DNA from 2 places in the Actinomadura citrea genome. Region 1 is predicted to be linked to the other one. Evidence: riboswitches for the same ligand, from Rfam matches in the RefSeq annotation. Region 1 holds a riboswitch; the other holds the start of a gene.
The links. A riboswitch is a leader RNA that binds a small molecule or an ion and turns the genes downstream of it on or off. The one in region 1 is predicted to bind glycine.
Positions count from the first base shown of each region.

Region 2: it holds a riboswitch for glycine, as region 1 does, so the genes downstream of both, gcvT (glycine cleavage system aminomethyltransferase GcvT) here and gcvP (aminomethyl-transferring glycine dehydrogenase) in region 1, are expected to answer to the same signal.

Region 1 is NZ_JACCBT010000001.1:4,462,939-4,467,747, reverse strand. Features, by position in the region: gene gcvP (aminomethyl-transferring glycine dehydrogenase) at 1-2,767, opposite strand, end outside; glycine riboswitch at 2,828-2,939, opposite strand; glycine riboswitch at 2,940-3,034, opposite strand; gene BJ999_RS20810 (lysylphosphatidylglycerol synthase transmembrane domain-containing protein) at 3,306-4,809, shown strand, end outside.
Region 2 is NZ_JACCBT010000001.1:7,603,293-7,608,101, reverse strand. Features, by position in the region: gene BJ999_RS34770 (serine hydroxymethyltransferase) at 1-887, opposite strand, end outside; gene gcvH (glycine cleavage system protein GcvH) at 884-1,273, opposite strand; gene gcvT (glycine cleavage system aminomethyltransferase GcvT) at 1,333-2,427, opposite strand; glycine riboswitch at 2,501-2,590, opposite strand; glycine riboswitch at 2,595-2,690, opposite strand; gene BJ999_RS34755 (hypothetical protein) at 3,115-3,462, opposite strand; gene BJ999_RS34750 (ArsR/SmtB family transcription factor) at 3,739-4,410, shown strand; gene BJ999_RS34745 (SRPBCC family protein) at 4,407-4,809, shown strand, end outside.

The DNA.
Region 1 (4,809 bases):
GGGACGGGAGGGGGTAGGCGGCCTCCTCGCGGCTGTAGGCGTGCTTCCAGTCGTCGGAGACGAGGCAGGCGGCGGTGTGGGGGGCGTTCTTCAGGGGGTTGTCCTCGGCGTCGTAGCCGCCGTCGGCGACGCGCTGGATCTCCCGGCGGATCTCGATCATGGCGTCGCAGAACCGGTCGAGCTCGGCGAGGTCCTCGGACTCCGTCGGCTCGATCATCAGGGTGCCGGCGACGGGGAACGACAGGGTCGGGGCGTGGAAGCCGTAGTCGATGAGGCGCTTGGCGACGTCCTCGGCGGTGATCCCCGTCTCCTTGGTGATCTTACGGAGGTCGGCGATGCACTCGTGGGCGACGAGGCCGTTGCGGCCGGTGTAGAGGATCGGGTAGTGCGGGGCGAGGCGGGCGGCGAGGTAGTTGGCGCCGATGATGGCGCCCTCGGTGGCGGCGCGCAGACCGTCCGGGCCCATCATCGCGATGTAGGCCCAGGAGATCGGCAGGATGCCGGCCGAACCCCACGGGGCGGCGGAGATGGGGCCGACGCCGGTGCCGGGGCCGGCCTCCTCGCGCAGCGGGTGGTTGGGCAGGAACGGGGCCAGGTGCTCGCGGACGCCGATCGGGCCGACGCCGGGGCCGCCGCCGCCGTGCGGGATGCAGAACGTCTTGTGCAGGTTGAGGTGGGAGACGTCCGAGCCGAACTCGCCGGGGCGGGCCAGGCCGACGAGCGCGTTGAGGTTGGCGCCGTCGACGTAGACCTGGCCGCCGGCCTCGTGCACGGCCGCGCACACCTCGGTGATCGTCTCCTCGAAGACGCCGTGCGTGGACGGGTAGGTCAACATGATCGCCGCGAGCCGGTCGCCGTGCTCGCCGAGCTTGGCGCGCAGGTCGTCGAGGTCGACGTTGCCTCCCTCGTCGCACGTGACGACGACGACCCGCATCCCGGCCATGACGGCGCTCGCGGCGTTGGTGCCGTGCGCCGAGGACGGGATCAGGCAGACGTCGCGGTGCTCCTCACCGCGGGAGGCGTGGTAGCCGCGGATGGCGAGCAGGCCGGCCAGCTCGCCCTGGGAGCCGGCGTTCGGCTGGACGGAGACCTTCGCGTACCCGGTGATCTCGGCGAGGAAGCCCTCCAGTTCGCCGATCAGCTCGACGTAGCCGGCGGCCTGGTCGAGCGGCGCGAACGGGTGGACGGCGGCGAACTGCGGCCAGGTGATCGGCTCCATCTCGGCGGTGGCGTTCAGCTTCATCGTGCAGGAGCCGAGCGGGATCATGGAGCGGTCGAGCGCGATGTCCTTGTCCTGGAGCCTGCGCAGGTAGCGCAGCATCGCGGTCTCGGAGCGGTGCGCGTGGAAGACGGGGTGGGTCAGGTAGGGGCTCTCGCGGCGCAGGGCGTCCGGGAACGCCTCGGGGACCTCGCCGGCCGCGGCGGCGCCGAAGGCCTCCAGCACGGCCGTGACGTGCGCGGGCAGCGTCGTCTCGTCGCAGGCGATGGCGACCCGGTCGGGCCCGTCCGGGCGCAGGTTGACGCCGCGCTCGCAGGCCGCCGCGACGACCTCGGCGGCGCGGCCGGGCACACGGGCCAGGACGGTGTCGAAGAACGAGTCGTGCACGACCTCGACGCCGCCGGCGCGCAGCCCCGCGGCGATCTCGGCGGCCCGGCGGTGCGTCCGCTGCGCGATCGCGGCCAGCCCCTCGGGACCGTGGTAGACCGCGTACATGCTCGCCATCACGGCGAGCAGGACCTGGGCGGTGCAGATGTTGCTGGTGGCCTTCTCGCGGCGGATGTGCTGCTCGCGGGTCTGCAGCGCCAGCCGGTAGGCGGTGGCGCCGTCCGCGTCGACGGACACGCCGACGAGCCGCCCGGGAAGCTGGCGCTGGATGCCCTCGCCGACCGCCATGTAGCCGGCGTGCGGGCCGCCGAACCCGTAGGGGACGCCGAACCGCTGCGCCGAGCCCACCGCGATGTCGGCGCCGAACTCGCCGGGCGGGCGCAGCAGCGTCAGCGCGAGCAGGTCGGCGGCCACGACGGCCTTGGCGCCGCGCTCGTGGGCCTGGGCGATGACCGGCTCCAGGTCGCGGACGGCGCCGGACGCGCCCGGGTACTGCAGCAGCACGCCGAAGAAGTCGCCGTCGGGGAGGCCGCGGGACAGGTCGGCGATGACGATCTCGATGCCGAGCGGGATGGCGCGGGTCCGGACGACCTCGATCGTCTGCGGGAGGGCGTCGGCGTCGACGAGGAACGTCCCGGGGTCCTTGCGCCTGGAGACGCGGTGCGCGAGGGCCATGGCCTCGGCGGCGGCGGTGCCCTCGTCCAGCATGGAGGCGTTCGCGACGGGCAGCCCGGTCAGGTCGCCCACCATCGTCTGGAAGTTCAGCAGGGCCTCGAGGCGCCCCTGGGAGATCTCCGGCTGGTAGGGCGTGTAGGCGGTGTACCAGCCCGGGTTCTCCAGCACGTTCCGCATGATCACGCCGGGCGTGGTCGTCCCGTGGTACCCGAGCCCGATCATGGACGTCAGGACGGTGTTGCGGGAAGCCAGCTCGCGGAGCCGGTCGAGCGCGGCGGTCTCGCTCAGCGCGGGCGGCAGCTCCAGCGGCCGGGACGTGCGGATCGCGGCGGGGACCGCCTGGTCGATCAGCGCCTCGGCGCCGGAGTAGCCGATGGCGGCCAGCATCCTCGCCTGGTCGTCCGGTGAGGGGCCCACGTGCCGGTCGGCGAACGCCGACCGCGGATGCTGCGGCGCGGCCACAGGGGCGAAGAACTGGGCGGTCATGGAGGGCCTCCTGGCTGCTGCGGTCGCTCAGGTCCACCGCCGGCGCCCGGCCGGCGGCGGGTCTCCCCCTCTGTCATCGGCACCTGAGAGCTTCACCCGCGCGGCGGGGTTTCCCCTTCGGTGAGCCGTCCCGCCCCGCGCGCGGGGACCGACGGCTGCTTTCCAGAGGTGCCTCGCCCGAGCGGTCCTTTTGCCTGAGAGGTTCCGGGGATGTTGCCCCTTCGGCGCCCCACGCTGGCGGCGTGGGGTCTCTCCCGCACAGGGTCGACGGCATGTCCTGGGTCGAACCCTACCCAAAGGCGCGTCCGCGACGTCGTTCCGGCTCGCCGCAAGGGGCCGCGCCCTCCGGCGGCGACGCCGTACCGGCGAGTATCATGTGCTGACTCACCTGGGACTCGACGGTCCCGGGCCGCACGGGGGCGGGGAGACGAGGCTGCGGGATGGACGCGCGTCCCGGCGGCGGCCCCGCGACTCGACGGCGCGCCGCCGGGTCTGGGACGCTGATCACGATGGCGGATGGTCAGGGCGGCGGTACGGCGTGACACAGACCCACGACGGAGCGGTGCGCCCGGCGCAGGGTGCGACCGCCGGCGCGCCCGTCGACGAGCCCGCCCAGCCGTACCGGATCCGCCGGCCCTCCGACGCCATCCGGTTCGCGGCGTCCGTGGTGGGGCTGGCGGCGGTGATGCTGCTGGTGTCGATCGCGCAGCAGACGACCCACGGCCTGCAGACCGACATCGCGCAGGGCACCGCGCACGCGCCGCGGCTGCTGCTGACGCTGGCGACGCTGGTGTCCAGCTTCGGGGTGCTGGCCGTGCCGATCGCGTTCGGGATCGAGCGGCTGTTCCACAAGGACGGCATGCGCGTCGCGATCGCGCTGCTGGCCGCGATGATCGCTTTCGGGATCACGGTGGGCCTGGACGACCTGGTGGTGCGGGCCGCGCCGGGCGGCGTGCTCGACTCGCTGATCTGGGGCGGCACCGAGACCGCGCCGGTGCACACCGACATCGCCCCGGTGATCGCGTTCGTCAGCGCGGTCGGGATGGCGGGCCGCGCCCGCTGGCAGGCCGCGACCTGGACCATGATCGGACTGGCGGCGCTGACGGGGCTGACCGCGTCCTACGCCTCCGTCGCCGCGCTGGCCGCCACCTACCTGCTGGGCCGCGCCATCGGCCACGGCACCCTCTACGCGGTCGGGACTCCGAACCCGCGCCCGTCCGGCGCGGCCGTGGTGGCCGCGCTCGAACGGCTCGGGCTGCACCCGCTGCGGGGGGCGCGCCTGGACGGCGCGCACCACGCCGACGAGACCCGCCGCTACGGCGTCGTCCTCGCCTCCTGCCCGCAGGAGGGGTACGGCGCCCGGCTCCCGGCGGGCCGGGGGCCGCACGGCGACTGGGACGTGGAGGTCCGCGTCCTGGACCGCGACCAGCAGACCGCCGGGCTGCTCTACCGGGTGTGGCGGTGGCTGCGGCTGCGCGGCGCCACGACGGGGCGGACGCTGCGGTCGCTGCGCCGTTCGCTGGAACTGGAGTCGCTGATGGCGTACGCGGTGGACGCCGCGGGCGCCCGGACGCCGCGGCTGGTCGGCACGTGCGAGGTGGGCACCGAGGCGGCGCTGCTGGCCTACGAGCACGTCCCGGGGCGGCCGTTCGGGGACGCCCCCGACGAGGAGATCACCGACGAGCTGCTGGCGGACGTGTGGCGGCAGTTCCGCTCCCTGCAGGCGGGGCGGCTCGCGCACCGGCGGCTGGAGGACGAGGCCGTGCTGGTCGGCGACGACGGCCTCGCCTACCTCACCGACCTGCGGTCCGGGGAGACGGCGGCCGGCGACCTGGCGCTGCGCCTGGACCTCGCGCAGCTGCTCACCACGCTGGCGCTGCGCGCGGGGCCGGAGCGGGCGGTGCGGACGGCGGCGCCGGTGCTGGGCGAGGAGGCCCTCGGCGGTGCGGTACCGCTGCTCCAGCGGGTGGCGCTGTCGCGGGCGACCCGCACCGCGCTGCGGCGTCACAAGGACCTGCTCACCCGCATCCGGGAGCAGATCG
Region 2 (4,809 bases), 3.1 Mb from region 1:
GCCAGCAGCTTCGCGCCCTGCACCGTCGCCGCCTGCCGGGCCCGGAACTCCTCCGACGCGGCGATCTTCAGGGCGACGGCCTTGGCGGCGATCACGTGCTCCAGCGGCCCGCCCTGCATGCCGGGGAACACCGCTGAGTTGATCTTCTTGCCGAACTCCTCGCGGGCGAGGATCAGCCCGCCGCGCGGTCCGCCGAGCGTCTTGTGCGTCGTGGTCGTCACGATGTCGGCGTGCGGGACGGGCGAGGGGTGCAGCCCCGCCGCGACCAGGCCCGCGAAGTGCGCCATGTCGACCATGAGCAGCGCCCCGACCGAGTCGGCGATCCGGCGGAACGCGGCGAAGTCGAGCTGCCGCGGGTACGCCGACCAGCCCGCCACGATCATCTTCGGCCGGTGCTCGGCCGCGAGCGAGGCCACCTCGTCCATGTCGACCAGGCCGTCCTCGGCGCGGACGTGGTAGGGCACCACGTTCAGCACCTTGCCGGAATAGTTGAGCCGCATCCCGTGCGTGAGGTGCCCGCCGTGCGCGAGGTCGAGGCCGAGGATCGTGTCGCCGTGCTGGAGCAGCGCGAAGTAGACGGCCGTGTTGGCCTGCGCCCCGCTGTGCGGCTGGACGTTCGCGTGCTCGGCGCCGAACAGCGCCTTGGCCCGGTCGATCGCGAGCTGCTCGGTGACGTCGACGAACTCGCAGCCGCCGTAGTACCGGCGCCCCGGATACCCCTCGGCGTACTTGTTCGTCAGGACCGACCCCTGCGCCTCCAGCACCGAGACGGGCGCGAAGTTCTCCGACGCGATCATCTCCAGGGTGCCCTGCTGGCGCCGCAGCTCCGCCGCGACGGCCTCGGCGACCTCCGGATCGGCCGTCGCGAGAGAGTCGTCCAAGCTCATGATTCCTCGACCAGCTTGCCGTAGGCGGTGGAGTCGAGCAGGTCGCCCGGCTCCACCGAGATCCGCACCTTGAAGATCCAGCCCTCGCCGTACGGGTCGTCGTTGATGACCTTCGGCTCGTCCACCACCGCGCTGTTGATCGCGGTGATCTCGCCGCTGACGGGGGAGTAGAGCTCGCTGACCGACTTGGTCGACTCCACCTCGCCGCACGGTTCGCCCGCCTCGACGGCGTCGCCCTCCGACGGCGTCAGCTCGATGTAGACGATCTCACCGAGGGCGTCGGCGGCGTGCGCGGTGATGCCGACCGTGACGATGCCGTCCTCGCCACCGAGGCCCGACACCCACTCGTGCTCCTCGCTGTAGCGGAGCTCCTCCGGAACGCTCACGATCACTTCTCTCTTTCCCCTGTGGGGGGCGCGCGCCCCCACACCGCCGGACAACTTGTTCAGGAACGCTTGTAGAACGGTAGGGCCACCACGTCCACCGGCTCGTGCCGGCCGCGGACGTCCACGGCCAGGCCCGTCTCCTCGACGCCGCTGTCGAGGTACGCCATGGCGATCGGCGTGCCCAGTGTGGGCGACGGGGCGCCGCTCGTCACGATGCCGCACGGCGCGCCGCCGGACGTGACGACCTGGTACCCCTTGCGGGGCGCGCGACGCCCCCGCGCGACCAGTCCCACGAGCCTACGGCCCGGCGGGGTCTGCGCCTGCGCCGCCAGAGCGGACTTCCCCACGAAATCGCCAGGCTTGTCCAGCTTCACCACACGGCCGAGGCCCGCCTCGAACGGCGTCGTCTCGGCCGTCAGCTCGTTTCCGTACAGCGGCATCCCCGCCTCCAGGCGCAGCGTGTCGCGCGCCGACAGCCCAGCCGGGACGACCCCCTCCACCGCGGCGAGCGCCTTCCACAGCCGGACCGCGTCGGACGCGTCCACGAACAGCTCGAACCCGTCCTCGCCCGTGTACCCGGTGCGGGCGACCAGCGCGTCCACGCCCGCGACCCGCCCCGCGAGGATCGCGTAGTACTTCAGGCCCTCCAGCGGCGCATCCGTGAACCCTTCGAGAATCCCCTGGGAACGCGGCCCCTGCAGGGCGATCAGCGCGTAGGAGCCGGACCGGTCGTCCACCGCGGCCTCGAACCCCGCGGCACGCTCGACCAGCGCCTCCCGGACGACGGCGGCGTTCGCGGCGTTCGCCACCACCATCCACGTCTCGTCCGCGAGCCGGTAGACGATCAGGTCGTCCAGGACGCCGCCGTCGTGCCCGCAGATCATCGTGTAGCGGGCCTTGCCGACCGGCATCGGCGACAGGTTGCCGACCAGCGCGAAGTCGAGCGCGGCCCCCGCGCCCGGCCCCGAGAGGAAGATCTCCCCCATGTGCGACAGGTCGAACAGCCCCGCACCCGTGCGGACGGCCTGGTGCTCGGCGGTCTCGCTCGCGTAGCGCAGCGGCATCAGATGGCCGGCGAAGTCGACGAGGTTCGCGCCGAGGTCCTCATGGACGTCGTGCAGCGGCGTCTTCTTCGCGGTCGGATCGGCGGACATGGGCTCGGCTCCTTCGTCACGGGCGCGCATGGTCCATCGTCCCACTCGCGCACCGGGCGTATCGGTGCCTCCCCCTCTGTCATCGGCGCCTGAGAGCTTCACCCGCCGCGGCACGGCGGGCTTTCACCTTCGGCGGGGGACCGGAGTCCCCGCTTTCCAGAGGTCGCCTGGCCCGTGCGGTCCGTGGGCCTGAGAGGTTCCGGGGAGGATTTGCTCCTTCGGCGTCCCCCGCCGGCTGCGAGGGACTCTCCCGCACGGGATCATCGGCTGTCGCAGAAGGCTAGCAGTGTTCATTGCGTTTCCCCAGGGTCGGGGCCCTGGGGGCCCCGACCCTGGGGAAACGCGTGCGATCGCTGCATCGCTCCGGCTCGCCTTGCGGCTCGCTTCGCGATCAGATCCTTGCTTCGCTCGGATCTGCCTTCGGACGCGATCGCGGGGGTCCAGGTGGTCGCGGGGCTCAGGTGGCGGCTGAGGTTGCTTCGTCAGACGGCTGAGGTTGCTTCGTTGGACGGTTGCTGCCGCCCGCGGCCATTTCGGTCCCCCTTGGCGCGGCGCCCCTCGCGCTCTGGCTTGTGCTTGGCCTGGCGGGTGCCCGCGGCGGCTTGGCTGTGTGCTGCGGCAACGGGGGCGACAGATCTGAGCGTCCTTGGGGATGCTCGGGTGCGCTTCGGCCGGTTCCGGCGGGCGTCAGCGTGGGGACGTGCCGGGGGAGGCGGACATGGACTTTACGCAGGTTTGTAGGGCGGTCCTGATCTTTTGCAGCTCGTCGGGGGCGGGGGTTCTGGTGGGGTTGGGGGTCGGCATCTGGACGCCTTGCTCGTGCATGCAGTCGTTGAAGGCCTTGACCGCCTTGGACTGGGCCGGGGGGAGGGGCGTGGTCTCGCTGCCTGGGCCGGGCTTGGGGGTGGACGGGGCCGTGGCCGCGGGGGTCGGGGCGGGGGGTGACGACGCGCTCGTCGCCTTGCCGTCGTCGGAGCCGCCGCAGCCGGCCAGGGCCAGCGTCAGCGCCAGTACCGCTACATGACCGCGCTTCAAGGGGGAACCTCCGTGGGACGGGGTGGGGTCGCCCATGATGCGCGTTCGGCCCTCCTTGGGGATACGGGCTCTCGTGACAATGACGCGCGGCCGGGTTAGCACCGCGACCGCAGACGATCAGTACGGAATCGATGGCTTCCTCGGGCATCGCCGAGCCGGCGCCGCTGTGACCTTGGTCGGCCCGAACCACGATGACGCTGCACACCATGGGCGCTCGGCGGCACCGACAACTAGAATTTCCTTGACAAATTATTTTGTCGGTTGGATCCTGGAGCGGTGCTGGAAGTCGCTGTGATCGAAGAACCCGCTGCGGCCGAGGCGTCCCTGGACCCGATCAGGTCACGGATCCTCGCCGCCCTGGCCGAGCCCGGCTCGGCCGCCATGCTGGCCGCCCGGCTGGGGCTCCCCCGGCAGAAGGTCAACTACCACCTGAAGGAACTGGAGCGCCATGGGCTGGTCGAACTCGCCGAGGAGCGGCGCAAGGGCAGCGTCACCGAACGGGTGTACCGCGCTACCGCCGCCTCCTATGTGATCTCTCCCAGCGTCCTGGCCGCCGTCAGCCCGGATCCCTCCCGGTCTCCGGACCAGATGTCCGCCCACTGGCTGCTGGCGCTGGGGGCCCGGCTGGTGCAGGAGGTCGGGACCCTGCTGACCGGCGCCTCTCGGGCCCGGCGGCAGGTCGCCACCTTCGGCATCGACGCGGAGGTGCGGTTCGCCACCGCGGCTGACCGGTCGGCCTTCGCCGATGAACTGGCCCAGGCCGTGGCCGTCCTGGTCGGCCGCTACCACGACGAGTTCGCCCCGCAGGGCCGGAACCACCGGGTGGTCGTCGGGCTCCACCAGGTCCCCGCGCAGCCCGGCGCCCGGAGGACCGCGCCCGGCCCGCAGCAGGTGGACGCGGGGGCGCACGCGGGCGAACCCGAAGCAGGAGAGGAGAACCGACGATGACCCACCCCTTCGAGATCGAGCTGGAGACGACCCTGCCGGCAAGCCCGGAACAGGTCTGGGAGGCGATCGCCACCGGACCGGGGATCGACTCCTGGTTCATGGGCCGCAACGAGGTCGAGCCGCGCGAGGGCGGAGTCGCCGCGATGGAGACCGGAGGCCGCCGGGAGGAAGCGATGATCATCGCCTACGAACCCGGCAAGCGCTTCGCCACCCGCACGGCCACCGCCGAGGACGGCCGGTTCATGGCCTTCGAGTATCTGATCGAGGGACGGGACGGCGGCAGCACTGTGCTCCGCGTCGTTCACAGCGGCGTGCTCGGCGACGACTGGCAGGACGAGTACGACGGGCTGCGCCGCGGCTGGCCCTTCCACCTCCACACACTCCGCGAGTACCTGACGC